2 regions of the Fluoribacter dumoffii NY 23 genome follow, and region 2 is predicted to be linked to the other one. Evidence: riboswitches for the same ligand, from Rfam matches in the RefSeq annotation. Region 2 holds a riboswitch; the other holds the start of a gene.
What was found. Region 2 has a riboswitch for thiamine pyrophosphate ahead of KYQ_RS14950 (SemiSWEET family sugar transporter). Riboswitches for the same ligand answer to the same signal wherever they lie in the genome.

Region 1: another riboswitch for thiamine pyrophosphate. It lies ahead of KYQ_RS07555 (ABC transporter substrate-binding protein); the one in region 2 lies ahead of KYQ_RS14950 (SemiSWEET family sugar transporter).

What each region holds. Positions count from the first base shown of each region.
Region 1 is NZ_CM001373.1:1,673,287-1,689,370, reverse strand. It holds gene KYQ_RS07610 (YicC/YloC family endoribonuclease) at 1-862, shown strand, start outside; gene gmk (guanylate kinase) at 868-1,497, shown strand; gene rpoZ (DNA-directed RNA polymerase subunit omega) at 1,529-1,732, shown strand; gene spoT (bifunctional GTP diphosphokinase/guanosine-3',5'-bis pyrophosphate 3'-pyrophosphohydrolase) at 1,934-4,060, shown strand; gene KYQ_RS07590 (RidA family protein) at 4,060-4,443, shown strand; gene KYQ_RS07585 (ATP-binding cassette domain-containing protein) at 4,563-6,425, shown strand; gene KYQ_RS07580 (hypothetical protein) at 6,426-6,836, shown strand; gene KYQ_RS07575 (hypothetical protein) at 6,957-7,811, shown strand; gene KYQ_RS07570 (hypothetical protein) at 7,937-9,709, shown strand; gene queA (tRNA preQ1(34) S-adenosylmethionine ribosyltransferase-isomerase QueA) at 9,828-10,841, shown strand; gene KYQ_RS07560 (tRNA-guanine transglycosylase) at 10,857-11,690, shown strand; TPP riboswitch at 11,866-11,959, shown strand; gene KYQ_RS07555 (ABC transporter substrate-binding protein) at 12,121-13,065, shown strand; gene KYQ_RS07550 (FAD-dependent oxidoreductase) at 13,199-14,260, shown strand; gene thiS (sulfur carrier protein ThiS) at 14,260-14,460, shown strand; gene KYQ_RS07540 (thiazole synthase) at 14,463-15,248, shown strand; gene thiE (thiamine phosphate synthase) at 15,245-16,084, shown strand, end outside.
Region 2 is NZ_CM001373.1:3,271,950-3,288,033, reverse strand. It holds gene KYQ_RS15005 (hypothetical protein) at 1-90, opposite strand, end outside; gene KYQ_RS15000 (LysR family transcriptional regulator) at 681-1,562, opposite strand; gene KYQ_RS14995 (CidA/LrgA family protein) at 1,667-2,056, shown strand; gene KYQ_RS14990 (LrgB family protein) at 2,034-2,741, shown strand; gene KYQ_RS14985 (hypothetical protein) at 2,854-3,096, shown strand; gene KYQ_RS14980 (hypothetical protein) at 3,134-3,721, opposite strand; gene KYQ_RS14975 (hypothetical protein) at 3,916-4,233, opposite strand; gene KYQ_RS14970 (hypothetical protein) at 4,482-5,060, shown strand; gene KYQ_RS14965 (poly(ADP-ribose) glycohydrolase domain-containing protein) at 5,104-6,198, opposite strand; gene KYQ_RS14960 (hypothetical protein) at 6,534-6,860, shown strand; gene KYQ_RS14955 (thiamine diphosphokinase) at 6,899-7,561, opposite strand; gene KYQ_RS14950 (SemiSWEET family sugar transporter) at 7,545-7,811, opposite strand; TPP riboswitch at 7,798-7,898, opposite strand; gene KYQ_RS14945 (ABC transporter substrate-binding protein) at 8,079-9,101, opposite strand; gene KYQ_RS14940 (ABC transporter permease subunit) at 9,098-9,865, opposite strand; gene KYQ_RS14935 (ABC transporter permease) at 9,862-10,686, opposite strand; gene potA (spermidine/putrescine ABC transporter ATP-binding protein PotA) at 10,676-11,770, opposite strand; gene KYQ_RS14920 (hypothetical protein) at 12,046-12,543, shown strand; gene KYQ_RS14910 (MFS transporter) at 12,758-13,969, shown strand; gene KYQ_RS14905 (VirK family protein) at 14,109-14,621, shown strand; gene KYQ_RS14900 (hypothetical protein) at 14,756-15,829, shown strand; gene KYQ_RS14895 (N-acetylmuramoyl-L-alanine amidase) at 15,831-16,084, shown strand, end outside.

The sequences.
Region 1 (16,084 bases), 1.6 Mb from region 2:
TCAGAGTATGACGGCTTTTTCACGAGTGCAAAAACAAATTGATGAAGGTCATTTTTGTTGGGAAATTAAGTCAGTTAATCATCGATACCTCGATGTTTCTTTTCGTTTACCGGAATCATTTCGATTTATCGAACCCCAATTACGCCACGTATTGCGAGATAAGGTAAATCGTGGAAAATTAGAGTGTCAGCTGAAATATCAAGATACAAGTCTTAATAATCAGTCTATGCTTATAAATATAGGCATGGTAAATGCATTGGTAAATTTGGGTGAGAAACTTTCTACCTCACACAATTTACCAAACGATTTAGGGGTTAGTCGTGTTCTTTCTTGGCCCGGGGTGGTCCAGGCCAGTGTCCCTGATGTGGAGTTACTGGGGGAGCATGCGCTTTCTTTATATATAGATGCGATTGAGCAATTAAAGCAGATGCGCACGACTGAGGGCGCTGCTTTAAAAGCGCATGTAGAGGCACGGTTAGTTGAATTGGGTCGAGAAATTACCCATGCGCAATCCCTAGTGTTAAAGCAACCAGAGCAAGTTAAAGACAAACTCTTGACCCGCTTGAACTCAGTGAAAATTGAAGTACAGGATTATCGGGTGGAGCAGGAAATAGCTTTAATTCTGACTCGTATTGATGTAAGCGAGGAGCTGGATAGATTAAAAACTCATCTTGATGAAGTGAGCCGGACATTGAATTCCGATAAAATTGCTGGAAGACGTCTTGATTTTTTGATGCAAGAATTAAATAGGGAGGCGAACACGCTAAGTTCAAAGTCTGACTCTGTGGAATTGACTCAGAGTGCAGTACAAATGAAAGTTTTAATTGAGCAAATGCGTGAGCAAATTCAAAACATTGAGTGAGTATTATTGTGGGCGATTATAAGGGTAATTTATTTATTGTTGCAGCACCTTCTGGGGGAGGCAAAACAAGTTTGGTAAAGAGGTTGGTGGAAACTCTTGAGGATATTGAGGTTTCCATTTCGCATACGACGCGAGCGAAGCGGCCAGGGGAACAACACGGAGTAGACTACTTTTTTATTGATGAAAATGAATTCATCCATATGGTGGATGATTGTGCTTTCCTGGAGCACGCCCGGGTCTTCAATCATTTGTATGGTACATCGATGAAGCAAATTACCGAGCGTTTACAAAAAGGTATTGATGTGGTGCTTGATATAGATTGGCAAGGAGCTGAGCAGATTAGGCGTTCTTTCCCTGACGCGGTAAGTATTTTCATCATTCCACCGTCTTTGGATGTATTAAAAGAGCGCTTGTTGAATCGTCGACAAGATAAAGATGAAGTGATTAGTGATAGGATGAAAAAGGCGCAAGATGAACTGAGCCACTATCCTGAATTTGATTATTTAATCGTTAATGATAATTTTGAAAAAGCGGCTATGGAATTAGGTGCGATTGTTATTGCCAACCGTTTACGTGTTGAACGGCAGATAAATAAACAATCAAAACTGCTTTCTTTCCTGCTGTCATCGCAGTAAAATGCGAAGTTTTGCTACTGGAGAATGAATTATGGCGCGAGTTACAGTTGAAGATTGTTTAAAAAATGTTGCAAATCGATTTGAACTGGTGATGGTGGCTACTAAACGTGCGCGCCAAATTGCAGTTCGAGGCGATCAACCTATGGTTGAATGGGAAAATGATAAGCCTACCGTTGTGGCTTTGCGTGAAATAGCAGAAGGTTTGATTACCCCGGAAATTTTAGATAAAGAATAATTTATCCAGATAAATTTTCATGAGACTTGGGTGGAGTGAGTTGGACATCCATGAAGTTTTTAGGTGATTAAAACTTTCAGGTGTGCATTTCACTACACTTAAGTTAAGAATCATGACGGATCGTGATTTATTTGGGACATCGTAAATGATGTGGATTTGGGGTAAAGGGGTACGGTCATGTTAGATACTAGGGAGTACTGCGTGAGCTACTTTAAGGAGCTCGATGAAGAGCTGAAATGCTATCTTGAGCAGTCACAAATAGAAAAATGCTACCAAGCCTATTTGGTCGCTGAAAAAGCCCATCATGGCCAGATGCGTCGTTCTGGCGAGCCTTATATTACCCATCCAGTTGCTGCAGCCCTGATTCTTGCGCGCATGCGCTTGGATTATCAAACCATTATGGCTACTTTGCTCCATGATGTAGTTGAAGATACCTCTGTAAGCAAAGAAGATCTGACACGCCAGTTCGGTGAGGAAATTACCTCTCTTGTTGATGGTGTTACCAAACTGACCAAAATAAAATTTGAATCAAAAGCTGAAGCCCAGGCGGAAAATTTCCGCAAAATGGTTTTAGCTATGGTCAAAGATATTCGGGTAATTATTGTAAAATTAGCCGATCGTTTGCATAACATGAAGACTCTGGGTTCGATGCCGTATGCAAAACGCCGACGAATTGCTATAGAAACTCTGGAAATTTATGCACCCATTGCAAACCGTTTGGGAATGCACTCAATTTATGTCGGCCTTGAGGATCTGGGATTTCAGGCTTTATATCCTATGCGTTACCGGGCAATAAAATCAGCAGTGGAAAAATCGCGCGGTAATCGACGCGAATTGACCCAAACTATCGAACGCGACTTGCAATTGGCTTTAGCGCAATTGAATATCCCTTATGAACAAGTATTCGGAAGACAAAAGCACTTATACAGTATTTATAAGAAAATGCGTCAGAAAAAAGCTTCCTTTACCGAAATTACTGATGTTTTTGCATTTCGGGTAATTACCGAAGATATTGATTCCTGTTATCGCATATTAGGCGCTTTACATTGCACCTACAAACCGGTTCCGCAACGTTTTAAAGATTACATCGGTATCCCTAAAGCAAATGGATATCAATCTTTGCATACTACCTTATTTGGACCTTTTGGGGTTCCTCTTGAAGTGCAAATCCGCACTCGCGATATGGATAAGGTTGCTGACAATGGGGTAGCTGCCCATTGGATTTACAAGTCATCCGGGCTTGAAGTAAACGAAGCGCAACTGCGTGCCCGAGAATGGGTACAAAGTTTATTGGAAATGCAACGCAGCACAGGTAATTCATTAGAGTTTATAGAAAACGTCAAAATTGATTTATTCCCTGATGAGGTATATGTTTTTACCCCCAAAGGCCATATTATGGAATTACCTAAAGGGGCGACACCAGTTGATTTTGCCTATTCGGTGCACTCCGGGGTAGGAAATAGTTGTGTGGCAGCCAAGGTTAACAGAAAATTAGTGCCGCTTAGCATTCCCTTATCCAACGGCCAAACAGTTGAGATTATTACAGCTGCGGGCGCGCATCCTAACCCGGCCTGGTTAAATTTTGTAGTGACCGGCAAGGCCCGTTCCAATATACGCCATTTCCTGAAAAGCCAACAAAATACTGAATCAATCAGTTTGGGAAAACGGCTTCTTGAGCAGTCCCTAACTGAATTATCAAGCGACTATGCTAAAATACCACCAGAATCTATTCAGGCACTATTGAGTGATTTGCATTATAAAACACTGGATGATTTGCTTTTTGCCATTGGTATAGGCAATCAGATGGCCATGGTCATTGCCAAAAGATTGGTAGTCACCCAGGATTCCAATGAATTGGATAAAGGAATTAAAACCCATCCGCTCGCTATTAAAGGAACGGAAGGAATGGTGGTTCATTTCGGTGAATGTTGTCAGCCCATACCGGGTGATAATATTGTTGGAAAATTCCAACAAGGTAGGGGCATCATTGTTCATAGCAGTGATTGCGCCACTTTAAAAACTTCGCGAACCAATCCTGAGCAATTTATTGCTTTACGCTGGGATGAAAAAGTGGAAGGAGAATACTGGGTTGATATCACTGTGGATGTTGTGAATGAGCGGGGGGTATTGGCAGCGCTTGCCACTGCAATTGCGGAGTCAGGCTCCAACATCGGTAATATCAATGTAGATCCCCGGGACGGCCGTCACAATGCGGTCACTTTTTCAATCAGCGTAGTTGATAGAACGCATTTAGCTCGGGTTATGCGCAGGTTAAGGGCAAACAAAGTTGTGATGCGTCTTTATAGAAAAAAACAAGGGGATAATTGATGCAACCTGTTAATACAAAATTGGCTCCAGAGGCTATTGGAACCTATTCACAAGCCATTAAATGTGGTGAGACTGTTTATCTTTCCGGACAAATACCACTTGATCCTGTAACGATGCAACTCTGTAGTGAAGATATCAAGTTGCAAATTACCCAGGTCTTGGAAAATTTATCGGCTGTTTGTGAAGCCGCGGGTGGCAGTTTGGCGCATATCGTGAAATTAAATGTTTATCTTACCGATTTACGCCATTTTCCTTTAATAAATGAAGCAATGAGTCGTTATTTTGCAGCCCCTTACCCGGCAAGGGCAGCAATAGGTGTTTCCGCTTTGCCTCGTGGTGCACAGGTCGAAATGGATGGTATAATGGTTTTATCTGCAAAATAATTCATTTAAATGTGGTCTGCCCATTGGAGCTGAGTTAGGCCGGGGAGATTCTCCGCTGAAATCCGGATTGACTGACCTTCCCCAGACCACTACTTACAAGACATAGTTAGAGTTCATTTATGAGTATTATTTCCCTTCACGGAGTGTCCCTCAATATCGCGGGAAATCAATTATTGGATGAGGCCGATTGGCAGATCCAACCAAACGATCGTATTGCATTAGTCGGACGAAATGGTGCAGGAAAATCTACCCTCCTTAAACTGTTGCAAGGTGAATTGACTCCAGACAGCGGCCAGATGAATCAGCTATCTGGATTGCGTGTTGCAGGTTTGACTCAGGAAGTCCCAATTACCGGTGAAGAATCAGTCTATCATTTCCTGGTGAAAGGTCTTGGGGAAACAGGTGAGGTTTTATCTCGTTTTAATGAACTTTCCCAATCGAGAGATATGGATAAATTAGCCTTATGCCAGCAGCAAATGGATAACTTGCATGCATGGGACAAACTTCCACAAGTTGAAACCATGGCCAGTCGTTTAGGTATCACAACTGGCGAGCGCATGAAAAATTTGTCGGGTGGGATGAAGCGGCGGGTATTATTGGGTGCTGCATTAATTGCAACTCCCGATCTGTTACTTTTGGATGAACCGACAAACCATTTGGATATTGAAGCAATCGAATGGCTGGAGTCTTACCTGAAAAATTTCAAAGGTGCGGTGCTCTTGGTAACTCATGATAGAGAATTTTTGAGCCAGGTTGCCAATCGAATTGTAGAAATTGACAGAGGTAAACTTCATCAGCATGATTGTGATTATGAAACTTATTTGGACAGAAGAGAATCTATTCGTTTAAGTGAACAAAAACAAAATGATTTATTCGATAAAAAATTAGCTGAGGAAGAAGCCTGGATTCGTACAGGAATTAAAGCCCGCCGAACGCGTAATGAAGGTAGGGTACGTGCATTAAAGGCATTGCGGGAAGAATACAAAGCCCGGCGTAATCAATTAGGCAAAGTCAAAACATTTAATCTCGATGTGAGTCGGTCCGGTTCAGTAGTGATTGAAGCAAATCAGGTGGATTTTACTCTGGGAAATAAAACCATCTTACGTGATTTTTCCTTATTACTCACTCGAGGCGATAAACTCGGGATAATTGGTCCTAATGGCTGCGGAAAAACGACTTTAGTGCGTTTATTACTTGGGGAGCTAAAACCCGATGCCGGACAGATAAAACTCGGTACTTCTTTAAGTGTGGCCTATTTTGACCAATTGCGTCGCCAATTACGTGAAGATCAAACAGTAATGTTTAATGTGGGTGATGGGGCGGATTATGTAACGATTAATGGAAAACAAAAACATGTTGCCAGTTACTTGCGTGAGTTTTTATTTTCCCCAGAACGGTTTAATCAGCCAGTTTCGGTGCTCTCTGGTGGAGAAAGGAACCGGTTATTGCTCGCTAAATTATTTGCCAAACCTGTAAATCTGTTGGTGATGGACGAGCCAACAAATGATTTGGATATTGAAACTTTAGAACTTCTTGAGGGCATGTTAGTAGACTATCCAGGAACGTTAATCTTAATCAGCCATGACCGTGCATTTATCAACGAGGTTGTAACCAGTGTTTTAGTTTATGAAGAAGCAGGGCAGTTCAATGAATTTGTCGGTGGTTATGATGAATATAAAATGCATAAAAAGCAGCAACAGCGAGAACAGGTGATAAAAACACCTATAGTGAAACGCAATGTTGCCACAAATAAACTAAGCTTTAATGAACAGCGTGAACTTGCTCAATTACCCCAGAAAATTGAGCAGTTGGAAGAAAAAATTGCTGAATTACATTTACAAATGGCTGATCCTAGATTTTATCAGCAGGATGCTCAAGTCATCGCCAAGATAAATCAGGATTTGGCCGAAGATGAAGCTTTGTTATCCCAGTTTTATACCCGATGGGAAATACTGGAAGATGTTGAAAATAGGAACAAATAAATGTTATTAACGCTTGCTTTGCTTGTTCTTTTGAGTTCGATTTTAGTCTTTTTTTCAGAGGAATTCGGCAAAGCCATTAAGAAACTCTTTGCCATAAAAGGAGCCAAGTTAATTATTCCTCTGTTTGCGGCTTCCTGGCTAATTTATTCCTATAATTTTTGGGTCCTATGGGGAATTTTTTATTTGCGCGAAATACTGCATAATGTGCTGAATTTTTTAGTGCAAATTTTGCCTTTCCAAAAAGGGGCGGTTCCTTTGGTACTCATATTCATGTTGACATTTATTTCGGTAGTTCCCGTAGTGATCCTTGATATGCTGTCACGAAGAAGAAATTTTAAAGGATATCAATATCCTTACCTCACAAGTGGGATAATTTGGATCTTATCTGTAGCCTTGTTGATCATTGTATGATCTTTTGTAAAGAAATGTAATTTTTTTGTAAAGAAATCTTTTTTGTTCTTAATAAAACCTTAAGTTTTCTTTCTTATACTTCCCTCGAGTTTGGAATTAATAAAAATAAAGGAGTCTAAAGTGGCATTTAATAAACATACACATCATGAAAAATTTTCTGGTGGTTCCAATTACCATTCTCACCAGTCCCTACCACCCTTTAATCCTCACGCTCAGGTATACACACCTTATTCACCCCACGTCCAGGTGAGCTCAAGGTCTCCCGGCATTGATTATGTTCCGCTAAGAACTGTTCATACCCCTTCTCGTCGATTTTACTCCACCCCAAGTTCCGGAAGTTCAGGAATATATCTTTTAGTAGGCATGATACTTGTACCCGTTATCCTGGTTGCATTATTTCTCAAACTCACCCTTGGGGGAATGGGATATACTGCTGCATCTATGGCTGCTACTGGAGCTTCCGCAGCGAGCGCTTCGGGTGCTATGGCATTAGGGGCTGCAACTTTTGGTATTGGTGCCCTTGCCCTCTATGGTGCTTTGGGTTTTGCTTATTTATATTCCAGTGCCAAAGAATGCTATCGCAGTGATAAAAATGTATTCGCTATGATTAAATCCCGTGTCGTTAATGAAGAGGGTTTCACGGCAAAAGGTGTCCTGAAATCTATAGGCGCAGTGCTGTGGTCACCATTTTTATTGCTTGGTGGTCTAGCTGGCATGGGAGTGAAGGCTGTTGAGAATGCGCGTTCTGCAAAATCTCCGGTTCAAAAAACTGTTGATACACCTAGTGAATTAACTGCATTTCCTTATACAAAATTAACCGAGGAGCCTAAAAAGGAAAATTCTAAGCCGCTCGGACAAGAACCAATACATTATCCATCGGTCCTCGCTACTGAACAAGAGGAATTAGGAAATCTTTTAGAGTCCCAAACCTTAACATCATCGTCTATCTATCCTAAAATAGGATTCGGTAATTAAGGAATAACAGCTTTATCAAGCAGTATCCCGGGAGGTATCTCGGGCTACTGCTTCTCCAACAAAGCAAACGCTTTTTTCTCCATATAGCCTATAATTTAATCAATATGTCTTATTGGAGTGTACAAGTGGTCTCCCGTAATTCGGTAATCCCGGCAATCAATACTCTCCCTCCAATAGAGCAAGAATTAACTCCTACTGAGCAAAAGTTCATCTTGGAACATTTGGAAACATGGTTTGCAGATTTGGAAAGGAGCACCCAACCTGAAACTGCGGAAGCCAATCCTTATTTAGCAACTCAGTTTTTATCCCGCTTTGGATTAAAAAATGCTTTGGATGTATTTAAATTCCTGAAAACAGCAGGGGGTGATGTGACGTTGACCATGATAGTTCGGGAAATTATAAAAGAGGAGTTACGGATTCAATCTATTTCAGAGCAAAATACTGCAGAAATGTTAAGACAACAACGTTTGCTTTTCATGCTTATGGGAATAATTGCTCAGCGAAAAGAACTGGCTAAAAATGTGGATCAGTTGATTCGATTTGAAAATGACAAGCATCTGAAAAGTATGCATATGGAGCAGAAAACGGAAACACTTTCTGAACGTCCGCCTGTTACACTAATTGATGAGATGATTGATCATTACATCGAGACCATGAAAGTTCTGGATGAGGAATTGGATGAAATAGAAGATCAACTAGACCACATTGAAGAGGAATTGAACGAGATAGAAGAAGAGGAGAGGCGGGTTGAGGAACTTCATAGTCATATCGAAATACTGGATACCTTTTTGCAATTACCTATTTTACAGCATCCTCAAGAAAACCCCGCTGCTTTTGTCCAACGAAGAATCACTTCTCTGATGCGGGAGCTGGAAAGATACAAAGAACAGGAAGCACAATTCAAAAATAAAACGACTGGAGATATCCGCACTCAGGAAATGGAAAAGAATCGTCTTGGCAGACACATAAGAACAATTGAACATGAACTTAATTTTCATAAAGTGCACTTGAATCCAACTGTAACCAATTTTGAAGATTTGTTTCATTTGGCATTACAACAGACACGGGGAAAAATACAAGAACTCCAATCGCAACAATCAGTTTCTGGGCAAGTGCATGTTGAGCTTGAGGGGTTACAGTTGCGGGAACGCGGGTTGCTTTCTGCATTAAAAGTGATGAGAAATAAGAAAATACTTCTTAATGATCAATTAGAACAAGTTTTTGATTTTTCGCAAGCACGCTTTTCCATCAAACCCGAAGATGCACGGCGCCTTGTGCAAAGAAAAGATGGTTCCTATGCTTTACTTCCCAAAGATGCGGATCCTGAAAATTTGATTTATCAGGATTGGGTGCAAGCTCAAATTGCCTTTGAACAGGCTAAAGCAAAAATTCAAACCCCCCGGTTTAATTTTATGGAAAAAATCCAAGAAAACTTACAAAGGCAAAGAGAGCGCAAAGAACATCATTTAAGTTTAAGAGAGGTTTTACAAGCCCAAAGAATGGAGATGCAAAACGCAAGAAAGGAAATGGGGGAAGCATTAAAAGGAGCTCAAGCCCAAAGGGCTTTATTATTAAAGAGGGATAACTTATCTCCAAACCCCAATCCATCGCCTGACTTTCATGAAAGCTATTCACAAATGAGGGAAAAGTTTGAATTCCTGGCTTTAAAAAAACCGCAAAAAAAGGATTTGGATGAAGTCCGCAATCTTGTTAAAAACTCATCAATTTCTCCTGAAGTCAAAGGAAAGCTGGATCAATTAATCGAGCAAGCTGATAATGCCCCCGGAAAGAATTATGGGGCCACAGAAAGACTTCGGTTTTTACGCAGTGCCCGACAGTTGCTCAAAGATGTATCACCTGCCTTGGATATGGATTCTACCTTGCGAAAAAAAGATTAATTGTGATTATCCAATATTTCCCTTTTAAAAATAATTTGTCGTCCCTTAGCATCCAATAATGATGATGAATGATTGTATTCAGTGTATAATAGCGACAATTTATTTTTCAGGTTGGTTTATGAATAAGCAGGACTTTTATTTTGATTTGCCTCCAGAATTAATTGCGCAATATCCTTTAGCGAATCGAAGTGATTCACGCCTTTTAATTTATAATCGTCAAAAGGAGGAATATGGTCATTACCAATTTCGCGAAATTGCTGATTTTTTAAATCCCGGTGATTTATTGGTGATGAATGACTCCAAAGTGATACCCGCCAGACTTTATGGCCATAAAACTACTGGCGGCAAAGTGGAGTTATTGGTCGAACGAATTACAGGAGAGTTCACATTTCTGGCGCACATTAAAGCCAGTAAAGCATTAAAAGCGGGTTCTATTATTCAGCTGGAACAAAACAAAGAGCTTGAAATTCTTGACAGACAAGATGATTTATTCGTTTGTAAAGCAGATATGGATGTCCTGACTCTGTTAAATGGGATAGGGCATATCCCCTTGCCTCCTTATATCACCCGTAATGATGAAAATCTGGATCAGGACCGTTATCAAACAGTTTATGCCAAATATGAAGGCTCCGTGGCCGCGCCTACGGCTGGTTTGCATTTTGATGAAGCAGTATTATCCAGTGTTCGCTCACGGGGTGTTTCTGTAGCTTACCTTACCTTGCATGTGGGGGCAGGGACGTTCAGGCCTGTTCGTTGTGAGGACATCAAAGATCATAAAATGCATAGCGAGCGATTTACCATAGGTGCTGAGTTATGTGAGGCAGTACATTCCACCAAAGCAGCTGGTAATCGGGTTATCGCGGTAGGTACTACAGCCATGCGTAGTCTTGAGAGTGCAGCACAAAATGGTACATTAACTCCGTGCAGCAGGGATACAGATATCTTTATTTACCCTGGATATGAGTTTAAAATTTGCGACGGATTAATGACTAATTTTCATTTGCCTGAATCTACCTTGTTAATGTTGGTTTCTGCGTTTATTGGTCATAAACAAGCTATGAAGCTATATCAAGAAGCGATCGAAAAGAAATACCGATTTTTTAGCTACGGTGACACGAGTTTATTGCTGTAAATCAGGAGATGAAAAATGTTGACGGCAGTACAGAATTTTATACCTGTTTTAACCTCGGAAGCAGGTTTGTGTCTTACAACAGCAAATTGGCAAGAAGCAAAAGTAACAGCAGCCTCTTATTCTCTGGAACAATTATTATATAAGCCGGGCCAGGAATTACTCAAAAGCATCGATGATTTATCTCATTATCTGGTTTGCCCTGGAATAACGGTACTTAATGCCTTATCGCTTAGGTCAAATAAGGAAGGAGTTTACGTACTTAAATCCCCTTACGATGGTTCCATAATAAAATTTACTTCCAAGGATTTAATCCACCTTGTCCAACATTTAAAGCCTGCTGCAGTCATTTTACCTGCTAATATCCTGCAGAATTTTCCTGAAATTTGGGACAATTGGAATGATGAAATTATTCCATTTCTGCATGCCCAGGAACTGAAAAATCAGCAGCTGAGTCAACCTCATGGGGTTTATTTTAATGTATTGGATGAGGTGGACTGGGAGCAATTAGAACGCTGGTCTCATTTACCACGGTATGTCACCGGCTGTTTTGACGCTGAATTAGTATGGCGTTTAGGTAATAAAGGTATAGGATTTATTGAAACTGATGAACCCGCGCAAGCTGCCATGCAAGGTAAAGTATACAGCCATGCTGGAGATGTGGATCTAACAGATTCTAAAACCCAGATGCAATTTGAATTAATTGATGCAGATTGTGTCTGTCCTACCTGTTCGCAACAATTTACCCGTGCTTACTTACATCATTTATTACAACATACTCCCTTGCTTTGTCAGCGGTTTTTGATTCAACATAATGTTTATTATGTGCAAAATTCCAAACCTTCTTCTTGATTTTCTTAGCCCTCTTAAAATATCCACCTCCTGAAAGGAAAAAAGGGTTCAGGAGGGGCGGCACGCAGCTTCTTATCCATTGAAACGCTTATCCTTGTGCCATGAGGAAAATTCTTATCTCGCCTTTGCAAACTTGCATTTGACAGTTTTTACGAGAACGGATAGCATTATGGCAAATTATGGCGCGGGGTGTCGTGATAAACGTCTGAGAAATACCCGTTGAACTTGATCTGGTTCATACCAGCGTAAGAACGCCTTAAAATCGAAATTTCATTATAGAATCGCTAACTTTTAAATTCACCTGCCCAGCTACTTGGGTGTTTTAAGGGTTAACCAACATAGTTCTTAATGGGTTCAATTTCTTTAATTAAGTCTTTACGCGATATCTTAGCCATACTCATTTTTTATAATTTATACAAGGAGCAATGGCATGAGCGCGTTATCTACAAGAACAACTTTGTTACTCAACTGGTACGCAAATCCTTATCACACTCCAATTTTTGTTGCTCATTCACTAGGGTATTATCAGCAAGAGGGAATAAAACTTGCGATTCTGGAGCCTAGCGATCCCAGTGATGTGACTGAAATTGTAGGCATGGGCCATGTAGATTTTGGTGTTAAGGCAATGATCCACACTTTGGCAGCCCGTGCAAAAGGTTATCCGGTCACCTCCATTGGGACTTTGCTGGATGAGCCTCCTACAGGGCTTATTGCACTTAAATCCAGTGGCATTACTTCGTTTAAAGATATTGTTGGGAAACGAGTAGGGTACATAGGTGAGTTTGGCAAAATCATCATTGACAATTTGGCAAAGTTAGCGGGTATTGATCCTGAAAGTTATGAAACAGTCCGTATTGGTATGAATGTTACCGATGCGATTTGCCGTGATCTCATTGATACGGGTATAGGTTTCATTAACTTTCAAAAAGTAGAGCTTGAATACTTACGGGATGAAACAGTATTTTTGCGTCTGGATCAATTGGCAGGCCTTGGGTGTTGCTGCTTTTGCTCCATTCAATTTATTGTTCCAGAACGCATGTTAAAAAAACCTGAAACAATTAAAGGATTCCTCAAAGCGACACAACGAGGTGCCGCCTTTACTACCGAAAATCCTGAGGAAGCCTATGACTTGTTACGCCAGGCTAAACCCCAATTGCGCACTCAAATGTATCACACCATTTTTATTCGTAGTTTGCCATTTTTTTCACGAAATCTTTTAAATGTGGAACGTGACTGGAATAAAGTGGGCAGCTTTGGTAAACATTTGGGAATTATTGATGAGTCTTTTGCTGTAAATGCTTGCTACACCAATGAGCTACTGCCCAAAATGCCGCATTCTGATCTAGAGCCCATTGCCTGTTGTGTCAGTGTATAACAATTAATTGGGCATAATTCTTTTAGCGCCGGTACTGGGAGGACTTTTCTGTGAACGAGCCTCTCAGCGCTGTACCTGAATAAAAATGCGAGAAGCATATACCATCCCCCATTATTGAGGAGTGATTGATTTAATGAAAAATGCAGCTGTTGTCGGCGCTGGAATTATGGGATGTTTGTTGGCTTTACGTTTACACAATGAAGGTTGGCAGGTGACTTTATTTGAAGCGGCAAACTCTTTTGATAATTGCAGTTATGCAGCCGCAGGTTTGTTGTCCCCTTTTTCTGAGCTGGATAAAGCAGAGCACGTCATTTTTACATTAGGCTTGGAGTCGGTAGACGGATTATGGCAGTCCATTTTAAATCAATTGGCTGAACCTGTATATTTCCGCCAAAAAGGTTCTCTGGTGGTTCATCATCCGCAAGACAAGGCAGAGTGGCAGCACTTCAGTACCCGAATAACAAATAAATTAAGCGACTCATGTTATCGATTGATTAGTCAGGATGTTTTGAGTCAACTGGAACCGGAATTGAACCAATTTAAAACAGGATATTATTTTCCTAAAGAAGGACAAATTGATAACCAGGCACTGTTGTTGGCCCTAAAAAAACAACTTTGCCAGCAAGGTGTTATTTGGCGGGGCCAAACCTTTGTTTCCAATATCCATTCAGGAAAAGTCGAAACTGGAAAAGGGTCCTGTGCTTTTGATTTTGTTTTTGATTGTCGCGGTATGGGGGCCAAAAATACATTTACCAATCTGCGTGGGCTTCGGGGGGAACTGATTTGGCTGCATGCGCCTGAGGTACGAATACGAAGACCCATAAGGTTCCTGCATCCAAGATATTCTATTTATATAGCTCCTCGACCTGGATCTTATTATCTTATCGGTGCCAGCGAGTTGGAAACAGAAGATTTAAGTCCAATTTCAGTACGGACCACGCTGGAATTATTAACTGCCGCGTATTATGTACATCGAGGTTTTGCAGAAGCACGGATTATTAAAACAGTGACACACTGTCGGCCGACTTTGATACACCATCAGCCGCGGATAAAATTTGCAAAACAATTTATTGCGGTGAATGGACTTTATCGCCATGGTTATTTAATTGCACCTGCTTTGGCAGAGGAAGTTTTACGAGGATTGAAGAGCAATCAAAAAGATGTCTGTTATCCTGAGCTTTGGGAGGCTTATTAATGATTATTTACCTGAATGACACCCGCTTAACCATAGAGGCGTCCTCTACCTTGCAACAATTTATTGAGCAAAGAAAAGCGGTAGGCGCACATGTGGCCATTGCTATAAATAATGAATTTGTTCCCAAATTCATGTATGCCAACACTATCTTGCGCGAAGGGGATCGTATTGATCTGATAGTGCCGATGCAAGGAGGGTAGGTATGTGGCATTTAGCAGACAAACCCCTGACAAGCCGCCTGCTTTTAGGAACAGCGGGTTATCCCTCGCTTGAAGTTATGGCCGATGCAGTGCGGGCCTCGAAAACAGAGGTGATCACTGTGTCCCTGAAGCGACAAATATCAAGGGGGGGAGGGAGCGAATTGTTTTGGCAAACCATCCAGTCTTTAAATTGCAGCTTACTACCCAATACTGCTGGATGTCGTGATGCGCAAACTGCAATTACTACAGCTGAAATGGCCCGCGAACTTTTCCACACTTCCTGGATAAAGCTGGAGGTGATTGGCGATGACTTCAGTTTGCAGCCTGATCCCTTTGAATTGGTATATGCGGCGAGCGAATTAGTAAAACGCGGGTTTGAGGTTTTTCCTTATTGTACCGAGGATCTTGTTTTATGCCAGCGGCTGGTTGATTGTGGTTGTAGAATATTAATGCCCTGGGCCGCACCTATTGGTTCAGGAAAAGGATTACTTAATCCTTTTGCTTTGGGGACTCTGCGGCAAAGATTGCCCGATATAACGCTGATTGTGGATGCAGGGATTGGCAAGCCTTCGGATGCTACCCGTATTTTGGAATTAGGGTTTGATGCGGTTTTACTGAACAGTGCAGTGGCTTCAGCAATCCATCCTGTCGCAATGGCCGAAGCTTTTTCTCATGCAGTCGCTGCTGGGCGGGGTGCTTTTGAGGCAGGTCTTATGGCGGAACGAATTGCAGCCCAATCTTGTACCCCTTTGATTGATACACCTTTTTGGCAGCAGGAGGTAATATGAGTGCTTCTGTGTGGATCAATACAGAAAAAGAGGCGGATGTATGCACTTTGCGTGCATTAAACCTTCAGGTTCATCCGCAGCATGTCAATTATTCCTGCCAACCTCATGCGATTAAAATGGAGGGGGTGGTTTCTCCGGAGGAACTCAACCTTCTGAAACACTACACTGGTCCAGTGGTTTTAGATTTTACCTTATCTTCACTCCAGCATATTGATAAGGCAAACCTGTTAAGCGCCGGTCGTTTTTTCGCAGATATTCTTATATTGAATACCCTGGAGGCCGAATCTCTTTTAAGCCGAAGCATTGCGACCCCTCATGCGATGGAGGAAGCTGCGCATGAATTATTAACCTTGGGTGCTAAAAGTGTTGTACTTTGTGGTGAGCCGCATCTGTTGGGAAGAGCATGGACGCATGAGTATTGGACAAACGGCGTTACTTCTTTCTGGTTATCGCAAAAGAGCGTTCCGCAAGCCAGGTATCCAGATCTTCGTACTGTGTTCACATCTGCGATTACCGGCGCATTGGCTCAAGGGTACACCGTAGAAGATGCACTGATCCTCGGAAAAATGTATGTGCATCAAGCAGTGCGTCAAGCACAAAGCAGTTTATTTTTTGGCGGATTCCCGGAAGATGAAGCAGATTTACCCTATCTTTCCTCGACCCCGTTATACCATGCACCGCATCCATTTAGGCGGTGCCCTCCACTAGGTCTTTATCCTGTGGTCGATCGATTCGCGTGGGTGGAAATGCTCTTAAAGCTTGGTGTAAAAACCATTCAATTGCGAATTAAAGAAAAATCAGCGGCATTGGAAGTGGAGATGCAGCGAAGTATCGCT
Region 2 (16,084 bases):
TTCGCAAAGCCCAGGAGAGAGGGTCTGATTGGAAAGATGAAGCGCTGCTTTCTCGTCTTGAAGCCATTTAAATAGCTCACTAATGAGCATCTTTTGTCTCGTAAGATTAACATTGGTATAAGATGTACTACAAATAACCTTCAGTCAAGCTATTATTTGCACTTTGAGGGCTTAATTTGTTCTTTGTGGTGCTTAAATAAAATCATTATTTAAAAATGAAACCCATAAAATGGGGAATGATGGAGTAGAGGAGAAAAGGGTGCGGATAATAATTCAAGCTGCGGCACAATAAGCAGACGCTTTTTGAAAAAAAGCTCAATTTCCTGATCTGAACGATTTAAATTATGGAGAGGTAATTGTTAGGTAAAAAAATTAAGCCTGATTAATAGGCATAATCGGACTTCATGCATACGAAAACGATCCGAGGAGAGTAACCACATCCTTGTGGTATAGCGCCTTCCATGATGCTATAAATTCCCTTTAAGACATCCACTGTCATTCCTCGTTGTTTAAAGCATAGCAAAATGTTTTAAATTATCATCGCTTTTATATCTCATATTCATGTAAGAAATGTCTCAAACTTAATTACAAAAAAGCAATTCGAATAAATGAGTACCCACATCAGTTTAAAACAGGTTGTATCCAAACGTTCCTGCAACATTTTATTTGGAAAAAATACTCTAGGTAACGTGGAGTTCACGTACCAAAGTGAGCCATGCTTTCGCCGCCTCGGAAAGAAAGGAATTTCTGCGCCAAGTCACTGCCATATTCCATTGAAGTTCTTCGTCTTTAAGCAATAAGGCATTTATTTGGCTTCTTTGCCTTTGCATGGCAATCATCCGTGGCAAGAAAGCAACTCCAAGGCCCGCTGAAACTAGTTCTAACATAAAATCAATTTGACTGCTCTGAGCAACTATTTTGGGTTCGAAACCTCCTCGGTGACATGCATCCAAAATCATTCGATGCAAAGCAAATCCACTTCCAAAGAGGATGAAGGGAATTTCTTTGAGTTCAGATAAAGAAATTGAGGATCGCATTGCTAGTGGATGAGTAGCAGCTAAAAGCGCGACCAAGGGTTCCGAACGAATCGGTTGGCAATCGAACTCTTCAGGGATTGGCAATAAAGTTCCAGCAAAATCTATTTCTCCTGCCCGCAAACATTCCGCAAGTTTATCACTTCCATGTTCAATGAGTTCTACCTCAATACCTGGATAAAGTTGGTTATAACGGGCAAAAAGTGGAGCAAATAAAGTGCTGCTGCCCACCGGAGAAATACCCAAACGTAGACGCCCCTGCTTTAGGCCACGTAACTCGTCGAGTTCTTTAAGAAGATCATCTCGATCCGCAATCAACTTGAGGCCACGACGATATACTATTTCTCCCGCATTGGTGGGGACATTATTTTTTTTAAACCGCTCAATGAGCGGCATCCCTAATTCCTCTTCCAGCTGTTTGATTGCTTTACTTACTGTAGACTGGGTAGCAAAAAGAGTTTCTGCTGCTTTAGAGAAACTGCCCTGGCGTACCACTTCAATAAATACACGAAGTAGTTTGAATTCCATAACTATTCCAAAATAGAATGATTTTAAGTCAATAAATTCATTTTATTCATAATCAATAAAATTGTACACTTAAATGAAACGATAATGATCACATCGATTAACATATGGCATTAAAAATTCAGCAAAATTCAATTTTTCAGGTAGGATTGATTGTGCTCTTTTGGGTGGCAAGCGAGCTTGTAGTTAAACTTGCCAAACTTCCTGTACCTGGAGGAGTCCTCGGGTTGGGGATTGTATTGTCGCTTTTGATGACACGACGTATAAGGCTGGACAATATAAAACGTGGTACGGAATTGCTGCTTGGTGATATGTTGCTTTTTTTTATCCCCGCGGTGCTTGCCATAATCGAGCATCAGGAATTACTTAGTATGTTGGGGCTCAAAATTCTCTTCATTATTTTATCAAGTACATTCTTTGTCATGTTGGTCACCGCAATAGTAGTTGATTACTGTTATCAATGGAGAACAAAGCATGTTTCGCTCCATACTGGCTAACTCAGCAACGCAAACAGTATTCTGGTCATTGGTAACGATAGGAATGTACTTTCTTGTCAAACAACTCTACAGACGATGGTCATTTTGGTGGCTTATGCCTCTAATTCTTGCTCCAATTCTGGTTGCCTTCATGCTCCATGTACTGCATGTCAGTTATCATGATTATTTTCGCGGAACAAAATGGTTAGTGCTGTTACTTGGCCCTGTAACCGTTGCCTTTGCCATCCCTATTTATGAGCAACGGGCACTCATTCGCAAACATTGGCCTGTGCTTTTAATCGGTGTAATTGCCGGAAGTTTAACCTCCATATTTTCAAGTTGGGCATTAGCTACTCTTTTGGGTCTTGATGAAAACCTCCGCTTGAGCTTATTGCCCCGCTCAATCAGCACCCCATTTGCTATGGAAGTTTCCCGTGTAATTGGAGGTATACCGGATTTGACAGCCATCTTCGTTATTATTACAGGAATCCTGGGTGCAGTTGTTGGCGAGGTTATACTCACCTGGTTGTCTTTAAATTCTTCCCTTGCCCGCGGTGCTTTTTTTGGAGTGGGGGCGCATGCAGCAGGAACTGCCCAGGCGCGTAAAATAGGACATACTGAAGGAACAATTGCTAGTGTAGCGATGATTTTAGTGGGGCTTTTAAACGTATTTCTTCTTCCTCTCCTTAGCCCTTTGCTGAAATAAATGCACGCAATACATTGCGTCGTCAGGTATGTTTCAATTGTTTTCTTGCTGTTGTTAATCAATCCTTAAGCTGAGTTGTTTTACACTGATAAAAAGCCAAAAGGAGACTGCCATGACAAACAAGAAACTAACTGAGCGGTTGCACCAGGAGCTTGATGAACTTGGAGTGCCCGCATTAATGACTGAACGGGTACGGGTATGTTCAAAGTTATTTCAATTACCTAAATTCAAAATCGAAGCGCTGCTCCATGGAGTGGTGGCTCTTGATGCGAATTCCATGCAGAAAATCGCCGAGGAACTGGAAGTGAGTACGGACTGGTTATTTGCCGGTGCTAAAGGAAAAGCGAAACACTAAATAGGGTCAGGCGACTTTTATTAAACCATTATCCTCCTTAAGGTTTGAATAAGAGTGAATCATCATGCAAGAGGCCCACACAGGCAACACCTTGATCCGACAACCAGCGGTTTACCTGTTTGCGTTTGGTATAGACAGGTAAATCGGGGCGTTTCGCAGTTTTGTTTATCTTTTTTACCACGTCATCAGGGAGAAAATATTTTGGATAATTTATTAGAAGGTATTTTTTCAGCTTTTTACCTTGTTCTGATAACCAAAATCCCTCTCCCAGTGATGCCGAAATACAGATTTTCTTAATGTCACCGAAACGTGCGAAACTAATCAGTTTATGTAAGGAATGTTTACGCACGTAATGGGCTGTTTCATAGCCAAAAAATTGCGTTTTGCTATAGCGTCTTGCGACTAATGCTTTGGGTTTGATAAACCATCCTGCAGCATGCCGTTCGTTCTTTTTTTCCAGTATCCCACCAAAAAAGAACCATGTTCCCGGGTACCCTGAATTTCGGCCTGTGGACCTATACCAAGGATTATTGTGGATCACGGTAACCAGGCGATGAACTCCTTTTTTTCCCAGGTTGGCTGAAATCATTGGATATGAAGGTTGGGGGTGATTAAAAAATTTCATTGAAATTTATAATATTGCAGAATAGTTTAATCTACTATAAAGCATCAAAAAGACAATGTAAAAATAGGAATTACGCCTTTGATAGAATAGATTTTGGAGAAGGAAATTACCGTTATGAAAAGAAGTTCTGTCGGCGCATGCCTTCGATAATAGCATAGAGGTTAAGGTTATAACCTTAACCACTGAAATCATTATTATTGAGACATTCTATGGTAAATGTTTACTCCATGGTTGACTACATCAGTTAAATTAGCAACACTGGGGATTGAGGAGTTACCTGAGAAAAACGCCAAACCTGCCTGAATTCCCCGGCCAAGGTTGGCTCCTATAGCATAGTTGTTTAATGAAGCAGGGGCTATCGCTTCGAAAGCATGAATGGCAACATCTGGAAGATATTCCAATGCGGCAGCTTCTGGGTTATTCATGTATTGAACCATAACAAGCGTAGCAACTAATGCGTTATACCCTCGATAAGCAGTACTCCAGTTTAACAAATTATACATACTCAGCATTTTTTACTCCTATATATGATTTAAAAGTCCGGCGTTATTATAAAGTAAATTATACAATTTTTAAACAAAATCCTTTTGAGCAGGGATTTTTCTTTTCTTTCCCAAACAGCATTGAAGTTAGAAAAAAATTAGATAATATAATAACTTGCTGCAGAAAACCTTAACATTTTGGTGTTCAGTAGCTTAATCAATCACCGGGTTAAATTTTATTTAATCCTGATTCATTTTTTCACTAAAAGGATTTCTAAATGGCAGGATCAACTTCAAATATATTGACGCGTCTGCAAGCCCGAGTACCTACTTCTTCTTCCGCTCACAGGAATATTCAAAGGGGAAACGCAGGTTTGGCAGTGACGCAACTGACGGTACAATCAGGGCTGGAGATTACAAATACTACAAGTCCTATTCCGCTAATCCCAATAGCATTTACCCAGTTTCTCAATTCAGGGTATGCTGTATTACGTGAAGACACACATCTCAATGAAAAAGTGATTCAAGGTCTTCAGGCTTTATTCTCAGCGGTTATCTTGGGGTTTGCTATCAGTCTGATATTCAATGATCAAGAAGTAATTCGTCAGGTCATGTATTTATTTCAACTCCTCTACAGTTCTCTTCTTTTAATTTCCTGGGGAGGCAGTGAAATGTCAAGGGACTCTTCAACAAACTCCGCTACGACAGAAGGTGCAGCTCATCGGCTTAAATCTCTAATCAAACGTGCAGTTGATCCTGACGAAGATTTGGAAAAAGCAGAGAAAAAAGATGAAGAGGAAGAATATGATGAAACCGAAGAGAATAATTTAGAACAGATTCGAATCTCAAAAACCTGAACGTGTTTGAGGTAGACCTAATTTATTATGCCGGGGGTATTTCTTAACCTTTGGGGGAATGTTGTGGTTTAGTGGTTTCTCCAAGTTTAATACCCGCGAGCACGTTTTGGAAAATTTCAAAATTATTGTTTAGTGAATGGGTGTTAATTATTGGAAACATAATATGTTGGAAGAAAGAGGATCGTTTCTCAATTTCTTCAGCATAAATTTCAGCTATTATTTCGGGTTCATTTTTAAATTCACCACACCCCCAGGCACCAAACATGGCATTAGGTTGCTTTGCAACAATTAAGGTATCAAGTTGTGCGGCTATTCGACGTCGCAAATCGTCTCGATGTGCTCTGACTACTTCAGGAGCTTGGGACTGCGGTTCAGAAAAATGTTCAGGGGCAGCAGATCTTAGTTCATGAAAAGGAAAAATACTTGTTGATGGAAGAAAGGAGAAACTGATTTCAGGGTCAGGAAATTTATTGGAGTTATAATCATCCATTGACGCTTCAATTAATACTTCCGGACCCCTAAAACAAATTCTGGGTTCTACACTGTAGTAGGTTTTACAGGCGTCAGGTGAATAAGCTTCCAAACATATTTCTTTTAAAATGGCGAGTTCTTCTTCCGTCATTTTCCTGCGGCCTTCGATCAGTTCCCTTCCTTCAGGGGTGTACTCGAATACCTCTGTAGACTCTGGCTTGGGCTTGACTATATTTTCCAATAATGAAAGTACGCATGTGCTTCTATGCCACATGTTTTCTTCCTGGGCACTTCCGCCTTCCAATGCGCCGCCGCCAGGGTATCGTGAATTGGCCATGTTTAAAATGGAGTAAATTCTTGCATATTTTTTCGTTGCCTCGAATGCGGCATCCCCCCAGTCTTTATATACCACTTCAACTTCCGAAGGCGGGGTGGATCTTGTTTTAGTCCAGGAAGACAAATTTGTTAATGCCTGGCGCTTTAATTCTTCCGCTTTCCTGTGATCGGTTATTACATTTAATGTTTTTCCCATGCTTTCATGACGCCAACGGTCGCCGGAAAGCGACCCGGATAATAGGCCGGGTTTATGTGACTCATGCACACTAAGAATGGAAGCAAATTCTGATGGACGTACTGTAGCTCTTCCTCTAAAAAATCTTAGAAACATAATTCAAAAGTCCTTACTGGTTGCATAGTAATGCCTTATATGGGCATTATGTTTATGATTGTTCTATGTTTGTTTTTAAAGTTTTAAATAGAATTGGGAACTTCGATTTATTCCTTTGTATCCGCAATACTGCTTCAAAAACCATTCTTTTGTTCATATATTTAGCATAGTGTATCTGATTGGTAATTCAAGAAAGGATCTCTTAATTTATTGCGAAGGATAAGAACTGCCTCATTTAAAAAATTAGCGCATTCCCATTTTATTTTAGCCAAATTTATATTCCTTAAGAATTAAATCAGCTATATTAAAGAAATCATAGAACACGGAGCGTTTATATGAGAAAAAATTCCCTAAAAAATCTGCTGGGTTTGATTGTATTTTCTGTTTCACTTCAAGCGATTGCCAATGAGACGATTAAAGTGCAGGTTAAAACAAAAGAGGCATCGGCTGCTGCCCTGGGGTTTACTGTAGAGGGCAAAAAATCGGGTGCCCGAGGAAAATCTTATTCCGGCAAGGGACCTGTAAATAAAGTGTATGTATTTGGATATCGAAAAAACTCTGCTTTTGGTCCCGATATTTTGTGCGGTTCTCACAAATTGACAAAAGACAGCATTGTGACTTTAGTCACTACAGGGAACCATTGTTCTATTGAAGTAAATTAACAAAGGCTAAACGGGAAAAGAATAAATGCTGTTTCCCTTCACCAATTTTGAGAAGGGGCAGTAAGTCCTGCATCTTCAATCATTTGCTCATAAATCAAAACCAAAACCGAGCCTTGATGAACTTCCAAAAAAATTTCAGGGTGAAGAGTTCGATTAAAACAAGAGTTCATTCCCGGAAATGAAAGTTGAGCATTATGGAGTTCCCATTGAAGGCCTATAGAAGAAAGGGTTGCGGTGGGTATTCCAATGAGTGAAATTTTTGTATGTGGAAGTAATGCAAGATTTATCCTGGACTGTTCATTTAAAACAAATCCTTTTATGGGAGGAGCATATAAAAGACAATTTGTTTCCATGAAAATATTTATATTATTCAATATATGATCCAGGTGCCCCCCATTGATGCCAACTATTATGGAAGGTAATAAATCATTTTTTTTTAAATAGCCCATGGCTTTTTGATAATCACTAGAACTCTGATCTGCTACATGAAGGAAAGGATAGGTCTCCAGGAGCTCCGGATGGACAGAGTCCAAATCGCCAGTGATTAACTGAGGTTGGACCCCAAGGTCAAATAAATAATTAGCGGCGCCATCCGCTGCAATAATAGGAACATTCTTTGTTGTGAAAAACGACGGCCCGGGTAAATCCCCATTCAGACATAAAATAGACCTGTAACCGGTTAAATTAATTACATCGTGCATCATAATGCCGTTTTAACAGAATGAGCAATAAACTTACGATCAAGCCCACGATATTTGAACTGATTACAAAAAAAGAATTGGTGCTGCTTCCATAAATAATCCATGCTACGGAACATATCAGATAATTAATTAACATGATCATGGATAGGTCTTGGGTAGATCTTGTTTTTAGGGATTTGATAATTTGCGGTAATAAACCAATAAAAGAAGTAATAAAAGCGATAATACCTGAGAACATAACAATAGACACATTTTCCTCCGCTCAGACGAATGAGATCAGGTTCAAAGGGTTGGTTTGATCCTCTCAGCCTCAAAAATGGCACCCCTAATGTACAAAGATTATTCTACCATGAAAGAGCTTTGCTGCCAAAGGAGAATTTAAGACTGGCATCCAGTTACCCCCTTGGAATAATTTTGGCTTTACCGTATTCATCAACAGCAAATAATAGGCTAATGAACGGAGTTGCGTCAGACGCAGGAAGAAAAAATTTACTCTGGGATAAGCAACGGTTCATCCTTACAAAATCAACTTTAATTGCTCCCAGTAGCGATTATAAAGCAAGAGCGTTTCTTCACCCACATCACGCTGGAATTGACCTTTGGTCATGATTTCTGCTGGCGGGTAAACCATAGGATTGTCGCGAATGGGCTGAGGCAATAAAGCCCTGCCTTTTGCATTGGTGATGGCATGTCCCTCTTTTAAAGCGATTTGTGCACTTATTTCTGGTTTAAGGATAAAGTTAATAAATTCCAGTGCTTCCTTCGGGTGCGGTGGATTTTTAGGAATGGCCAAACAATCAACCCAAATGACAAAACCATCTTCGGGATAAACAAACTCAACTGCCTTATTTTCCTCGTGCGCTTTAAAGGCATCTCCATTCCAGGAGGAGCCGATTACGGCGTCGGCATCGATCATAATTGCCTGAATGCTGTCACTGGCAAATAATTTTATATTAGGTACAAGCTGCACCAAATGGTCATAAGCTTTCTTGATATGCCCCGGATTTGTGTCATTGGGATCAAATCCCAGGCTCATTAAGGCTATTGCAAAAATTTCCCGTGAATCATCCAAAAGCATTAATTGATTATGCCATTTGGGAAACCACAACTCCTTCCAGCTCTTCGGGGGATTGGGTACAACCTCCTGATTATAAAAAATCCCGGTTGCCCCCCATATAATGGGGATACTGAACTGATTGCCATTATCATAATCATTATGCACAAACCGTGCATCCAGATTAATTTTATTAGGCAATTTCTGCGGATCAAGTCGTTCAAGCATGCCTTGTCGTTTCATGCGTTCCACAAAATATGCAGAAGGTAAAATTACATCATATACAGTCTGGTGGCTGGCCCTGAGTTTGGCATACATGGTTTCATTGCTGTCATAGGTAGAAAAGTTAACCTTAATTCCAGATTCTTGTTCAAATTGCTGAATGACCTCTTTAGGAATTTCTCCCCCCCAGGCATAAACATTAACCACGGGCGCCGAAAAAATTTTGGGGGTAAAGAAAAACAGCACTAACAGAAAATACTTCATACTTGTTTCCCCGAAAGACGATGGGAAATGATGACCAGAATCATCGATAAAACGAATGTTATTGAACACAAGGCATTCAACTCAGGGGTAACTCCTGCGCGCACCAGGGAGTAGATGGTTAAGGGCAAAATGTTAAACTCCGGTCCTGCCACAAAATAGCTGATGATGACGTCATCGAAAGATAATGTAAAACTCAACAGAAAAACGCTTAAAACTGCGGGCCATAATAAGGGCAATAAAACTCGTGTTAATGCAATATAACGACTCGCTCCCAAATCCAGGGCCCCAAAATAAATATTGGGATTTAAAGTATTAATCCGTGCATTAATAGTCACAATGACAAAGGGAATACAGAAAGTAATATGGGCAATTAACAAGCTTATGAAACCAATCGGGGTTTTGCTCATATTGAAAAAAATTAATAAAGCCACACCCAGTACTAAGTCCGGGATGATAATCAGGGAGAGTAATATAGAAAATAAAATTTTGCGGTGTTTGGATCGGAACAAAAATAAGTGGATGGAGGCCAATAAGCCCATAATGGTGGCGATAAATGCCGAGCCAAGACCCAAAATGATGGAGTTCAAAAAGGCAGCCCATAAGCCGCGATCCTGAAATAGTTCGTTATACCATTGTAGAGAAAACCCCTTCCATTGGAGGGAAAATTTGGCCTCGTTGAATGAGTATAAAATTAATACCGCAATGGGAACATAAAGTGAGGCATACACAAAAAAAAGGAAAAAGCGCTTCAGCAGGTTATTCATTGAATTGCCCCATTTTTCCGTGGTCGAAAAATAAGAAACAACAAAAGCAATAGTGAAGTAAGCATCACGCTGGTGGCAGATCCTTGAGGCCAGTCACTTAAAACGAGAAACTGGTTCTGAATTAAATTACCCAATAAAATAGAACGCGCCCCCCCTAAAACGTTGGGGATGTAAAACAGGGTCATTGCAGGTAAAAGAACTAACAAACAACCCGATAAAACTCCTGGTGCTGTACTGGGCAGAAAGACTCGCGTAAAAATAGACCATTTGTTTGCGCCCAAGTCTTTAGCCGCTTCAAATAATCTGAAATCAAATCGTTCCATGTTCGTAAAAATAGGGAGCACCATAAAAGGGAACAAATTGTAAACCAATCCGATAATCACTGCAAAATTGGTATACAGTAAGGATAAAGGTGCATGTATCAAATGTAATTTTAATAAAATTGCATTTAAAACCCCTTTATATTTAAGGATAGCGATTAAAGAATAAGTTCTGATTAAGGAACTTGTCCAAAAGGGGATAATAATCAATAGCAATAAAATGGATTGCTGTCTCGATTTTATCAACAAATAACTAAACGGGTAGGCAATAAGAAGACAAAAAAAAGTGGTAATGCAGGCTATGAGTAAAGAGCGGAGAAAGATTTTTACAAAAACTGCAGTAAACAGGCTGGTGTAATTTTCCAAGGTAAATGGTAATGCAACCAGATGATGGCTGTCCTTGGAAAGAAAGCTGGCGGCAAACATCATCAATAGGGGAATAAGACCAAAAAAAATGAGCCAAAAATAAAGGGCATAAAGCGCAAATGATTTAGCTTTCATAAGGTAATAGAACCTCCCAACCAGGTAACCACTGCACCCATACTTGCTCAGCAAGGGTATATTCCAATTTATCGTCATCCTCATCAAAAAATTCCGAAGCATTAATTATTCTTCCGGAGGCAAGTGCAACTTTAAGATCAACGGTTGAACCTTTATAAATAATATCTACAATGCGGCCAGGCAACATACCTGCAGGATTATCCACCTCAGATAATCCCCAAACCCGAATGTCTTCCGGACGTACGATTAAATGGAGCCGATCACCGACCTTGTAATTACCCGTGTTCTTACAAAACAGAGGGACATCTTCAACTGCTGTCATAAGGTCTTGGTCCTTTAAGGCATGAACTTGCACATCAAAGATATTGGTTTCGCCGATAAACATGGCTACATAAAGATTCGCCGGGGTCTCATAAATACACTTGGGTGTGCCTATTTGTTCAATATGACCATGATTAAATACCACAATGCGATCGGACATCGACAACGCCTCTTCTTGATCATGAGTAACAAAAATAAAGGTCATGTTCAGCATTTTCTGCAATTGTTTTAACTCAGACTGCATGTCCTTTCGGAGACGATAATCCAGAGAGCTTAGGGGCTCATCCAATAACAGGACTTGCGGTCTGTTGATAATTGCCCGTGCAATGGCTACCCTTTGTTGTTGTCCGCCACTGAGTTGTTTTATATTTCGTTCTGCAAAGCCCTCAAGTTGCACAAGCTTCAATGCATCAAGAACCCGTTCTCTAATTTCGGGCTCGGAAACCTTTTTACACCGTAAAGCAAAGGCAACATTTTCATAAACGGATAAATGAGGAAAAAGAGCATAGCTTTGAAATACAGTGTGTACATCCCTTTTTTGTGGGGGCAAACGATTCACACATTGGCCGCTGATATAGATTTCCCCTTGAGTTGGGTGCTCAAAGCCAGAAATAAGCCGTAACAGGGTGGTTTTTCCACACCCCGAAGGGCCAAGCAGGGTTAAAAATTCCCCATGATAAACACTTAAGGAAACATCATTCAAAATAGGGATGTTGCCGTAGGATTTATAAATGTTCTTGATCTCAATGAGCGGTGTTGTCATTTGCTGTGTCAATGAAAAAACGATAATTATCGCCACTGTAATTGGTCTTGTCCAGTAAACGTGTGGTTATTTGATCCCAAAATGGAACTAAGGATAAAGGGTGGTTCTATTTTTTATTGGTCAAAAGCTAAACCTTTTCAGCTGTTCAAATGGATTATTTTTTAGCATAATGGCTGCGATGTCTGTTTGGATTTAAATGTTCCACCAGGCTGACTTTGGTGACTGATCCTTGAAGGCCTTTGTCTTGAGGATGTATTTTCAGATAAGGAATAAAAATGAAAAGAAGTGCTTTGTTACTCATGGGATTGACTCTAACTGGTTTGGCTATGGCTGGAAGCCCTAAAAAAGAAGTGCGTCATATTGTGACGCTCAATGGTTTAGCGAACGGAGATGGCCGTTTTATTCGTACCGATGTGACCGAAAATGGAAAATATAAATTTGGCTATTATTTTTGTGGGACTCGCCATAGCGTTGTTTATGGAGATATAGTGTTTGCTGATGAGGTAGCTGATACCTATCGTGTAGAACGCTCCATTAAATTTTCAATTTGCCAGGATGAAACTTTAACTGAATGCCTGGAATTTGCGTCCGATCATTTTACAATTTTTAAAAATAAGGAAGGCAATCTGGAAATAGACGCTCGTCCTGTCTTGCCTATTAGCGTCGCATCAATAAAGGATGCATTTAAAGGATGTGAACCTAATCCAGAGGAAGACAACCGAATGAAAAAAATAATCCATGCAGGCAGCAGTTACCTGCTTCGCCAAGGTTAAGGGAATAAAATAATCTGGGAAATAATGCGAAATTTTCCCAGATTAGAACCAGCAAGTAACGGCAAATTTTGGATTAAGCTGCCCCTACATGCAGCGCAATCGCGTTTTGAGTTACAGCATATTGTTGGAAAATTTTGCAAAATCCATTTAAATTGTGAGCAAAAATTCAAAGATTTTATTATAATGCTCCGCTATTTTTTCATTGATGAATATTATGTCGCATCCAAAAACATCTATTTTATTTATTGGTTTATTATCGGCTTTTTCTTTACTTACATTTGATCTTTATCAACCTTCGTTGCCTTATATCACCAGTTTTTTTGGTACCACGCACAGCTTAAGTCAATTAACTTTAAGTATTTACCTGTTCGTCTTTGGGGTGACCCAATTAGTTTGGGGACCGCTTATCGACTATTTTGGACGCCGTCGTTTATTGCCTCTCAGTTTGTTAATTGCCGTTTTTGCCAGCTTAATCTGTGCTTTTGCTCCCAATGTTTTTGTGCTCATTCTTGGGCGGGCATTGCAAGGCTTTGCTTTATGCTGCGCCAATTTAATTGCCTTTTCCATCTCCAGAGACTTTGAAGATACTGTTGAACGGGCAAAAGTTTTATCTTATGTGTCAATGATTGTTTCAATTTCCCCCATTATTGCTCCTGTATTAGGCTCTATTATTTTTACCTATTGCAGTTGGCAGGCGAATTTCATGTTAATGGCAGTTATTGGCCTGGTACTTTTGCTGCAAGCTCGCAAAGGACTCTTTGAATCCCCCTTTTGGACTCAACCTACAGAACCTTTTATTATAAAAAAGGTCATCCAGGGCTATAAGGAGATTATTCCCTCGCCTGTTCTTTGGAGCGGCTCATTGATTATGATGTTCAGTTTTGCGGCAGTAATGCTTTCAGTCATTAATTCATCCTATATTATTATTGAACAATTTGGTTTTTCGCCCCTGGTGTATGGAATTATTTTTATTATTAACGGATTAAATATTATTGTGGGCAATTATCTGGGGATTTGGCTGCGAAACTATTTCAGCATGGCTTCCACTATTTATCTTGGCAGCTGGTTTATTATTTGTGGTGGGTTTGCCATGTTACTGGGTACCCATTTGTATGAATTTAATATTTATACTTTATCCTTTGCCTTGATTTGTAACCTGGGAATTAGTTTGACAGCTCCGGCTACCATGTCCATTATGCTTGCGGATTATAAGGAAAATACAGGGCTTGCTCTGGCCATTATCCATACTGTGCGTATGTTTGGTTCCTCGGTTTTAACTATTATAAGTGCTTATTTGCTCATGCAAACACTTATCGCGTTACCCCTAGGGTTAATTGCTTGTGGGTTAGGGGCTTTGTACAGCACATGGTCTTTTAACCGCTTAACGGTCAGTGATCCTGAATTGGATGGGGTAGAGGCTGCGTAGTATTACTCGCCGGAAAAATAAAATTTGGCAAAATTATAAACAGCTTATACACTTAAAGTATTTGAGGGCGTCTGCTGCTCCCAAAAAATAGGGGTCCCCAGATACACTAAGCCCGGGAAAAGAATCATGGAGGATATAAATGAAAAGATGGCCAGCCGCTGTAATGGGAGTTTCATTGCTCCTATTCTTCCCCCCAACCCATGCGCAGACCCCCGATATCAACAATGCCTTTAGCAATAATATCACCAGTTATACTCAACTGGTGCGAGCTGTTGAGAGCGGGGAAGATGTTAGGGCTATCATTCATTTCGATAATTGCCAGGTAACAGGACCGGAACTTCCTACTCAAGTCCAGAGAAAGTTGGAAGGAGCTTCAACTCGCTTTGATTTTACTCACTATTTTCATGGTCAGGAAACCGTCAATGATGAATTAATCGATACGGTGACAACGTCCATGAAAATTTTTATACAGAACCCTTCGGGGGGATTCTTAACTTTGACAGGGCGTTTGAGTGTTTTTGAGGATAACTCAGCCACCTTGCACGTGGATTTCTTTGATCCCGTGTTGCATAAGCAAAAATTGGTCGTTGACTGGCTTTGCAATATTAGTAACGGCGAAGACAATAATGGCTTAATGCTGTTCAATGGTTAACTAAAAATAAACAATCAGGTAATTCTTTATTCCTTGTTGATTGCACCTGCCAGAAACGAGGATTTTTAAGTATGATTGGAGAATTTACTACTGCCCTATGATATTATTTTGCTTTCACAAAATTGTCCCCGGTAATGAAAATAAAAAATTTATTTTATGCATTTTTTATCTCGATAAGTTTGAACGTTGTAGCTGCTCCGCGCTTTATATCCGCTGAACCATTTCCTGCAACCCGTTATGAAATCAATGGACCTGCTTTATGTGCTACCGCCAAAGAAACATTGGCTTATTTAAATAGGGGGTACCCTTATGATCCTAAGGTCATTCACGAAGGGAAAGTATTTAAAGTTCCCCTTGCGCGAATCAAAGCAACCTTGATGTTCATTTGTCAGCATCAAAACGAATTGAATGATCCCGCTTTTGTTAAAAAGAACTTCTCTTTTGTTCGCTGGTATCCTGATTATGAGCAAACCAGGTCCCTGGCCTTAAAAAAACCACTCATCGCCCGCTTACCTAAAGAAAAAATTTTAATGACCAAATATTATGTCCACCGAGCCAAGGCAGCAACTCATTACAGTCCGGCTTATCCTTTTCCTCTTTATGGACTTCCCCAGGATGAAGAATCTCTGACTTTGGAAGAAGCAGATGCCAAACCTGGCCTGGTACGTTTCCAGTATGGAAAGCAAGCTATTTTAAAAGGGGCCTTAACCAATAAAAAAGTTCCAGTACTGGGTTATTTCAAACGGGACGATCTTGAGGCTGCTTTAATGCAAGGTACTGTCGTTGCAGATTTTGGACCCAATCATCCGACAAGAATTTTTAATGTCCATCGTTGCAATTATATTGCATACGATAAAGCTAAAAACCCGTATCAGCAAGAACGTTACTGGTATTTTAAACCTGTAGCGGGTATCAAAGGTTATGGCAAGGATGCGGATCATAAAATTACCGTGGATACCGGTGTTACTTTTGCTGCAGACCTTGAGCAATTTGGTTTGGGAAAATTATTGATGGTGCAATATCCTGATCGAAAAGGTAATATGGTGACCCGGGCCGGTATTTTCGCAGACACCGGTGGAGCATTTGAGAATAATTTGTACCAAGTGGATTTTTTGGCGGGAAGTTATGCAGGGAAAGAAGCCTTCATGCAAGGCACCCGCGATTTTCCTGATTACGTGGCTGCCTTTTTTATGATATTAAAAAAATAATATGAAATTTTTTTTATTTTGCTCATTTTTTATAACTTCGATGGCGCACGCCTTTTCTTGTGATGCGCCACAAAAAATTCATAAAGCGCCGATTCAATTTGATGCAAAACGTCTTGCCTTAACCCGCCAATACCAGTTGACTCATTATGGAATCGATTCCCCATCCATTGACATTGATCCACGGATGATTATTTTGCACTGGACCTGTATTCCTACTTTCAAGGCAACTTTTCGAGTTTTTTATCCATCCACATT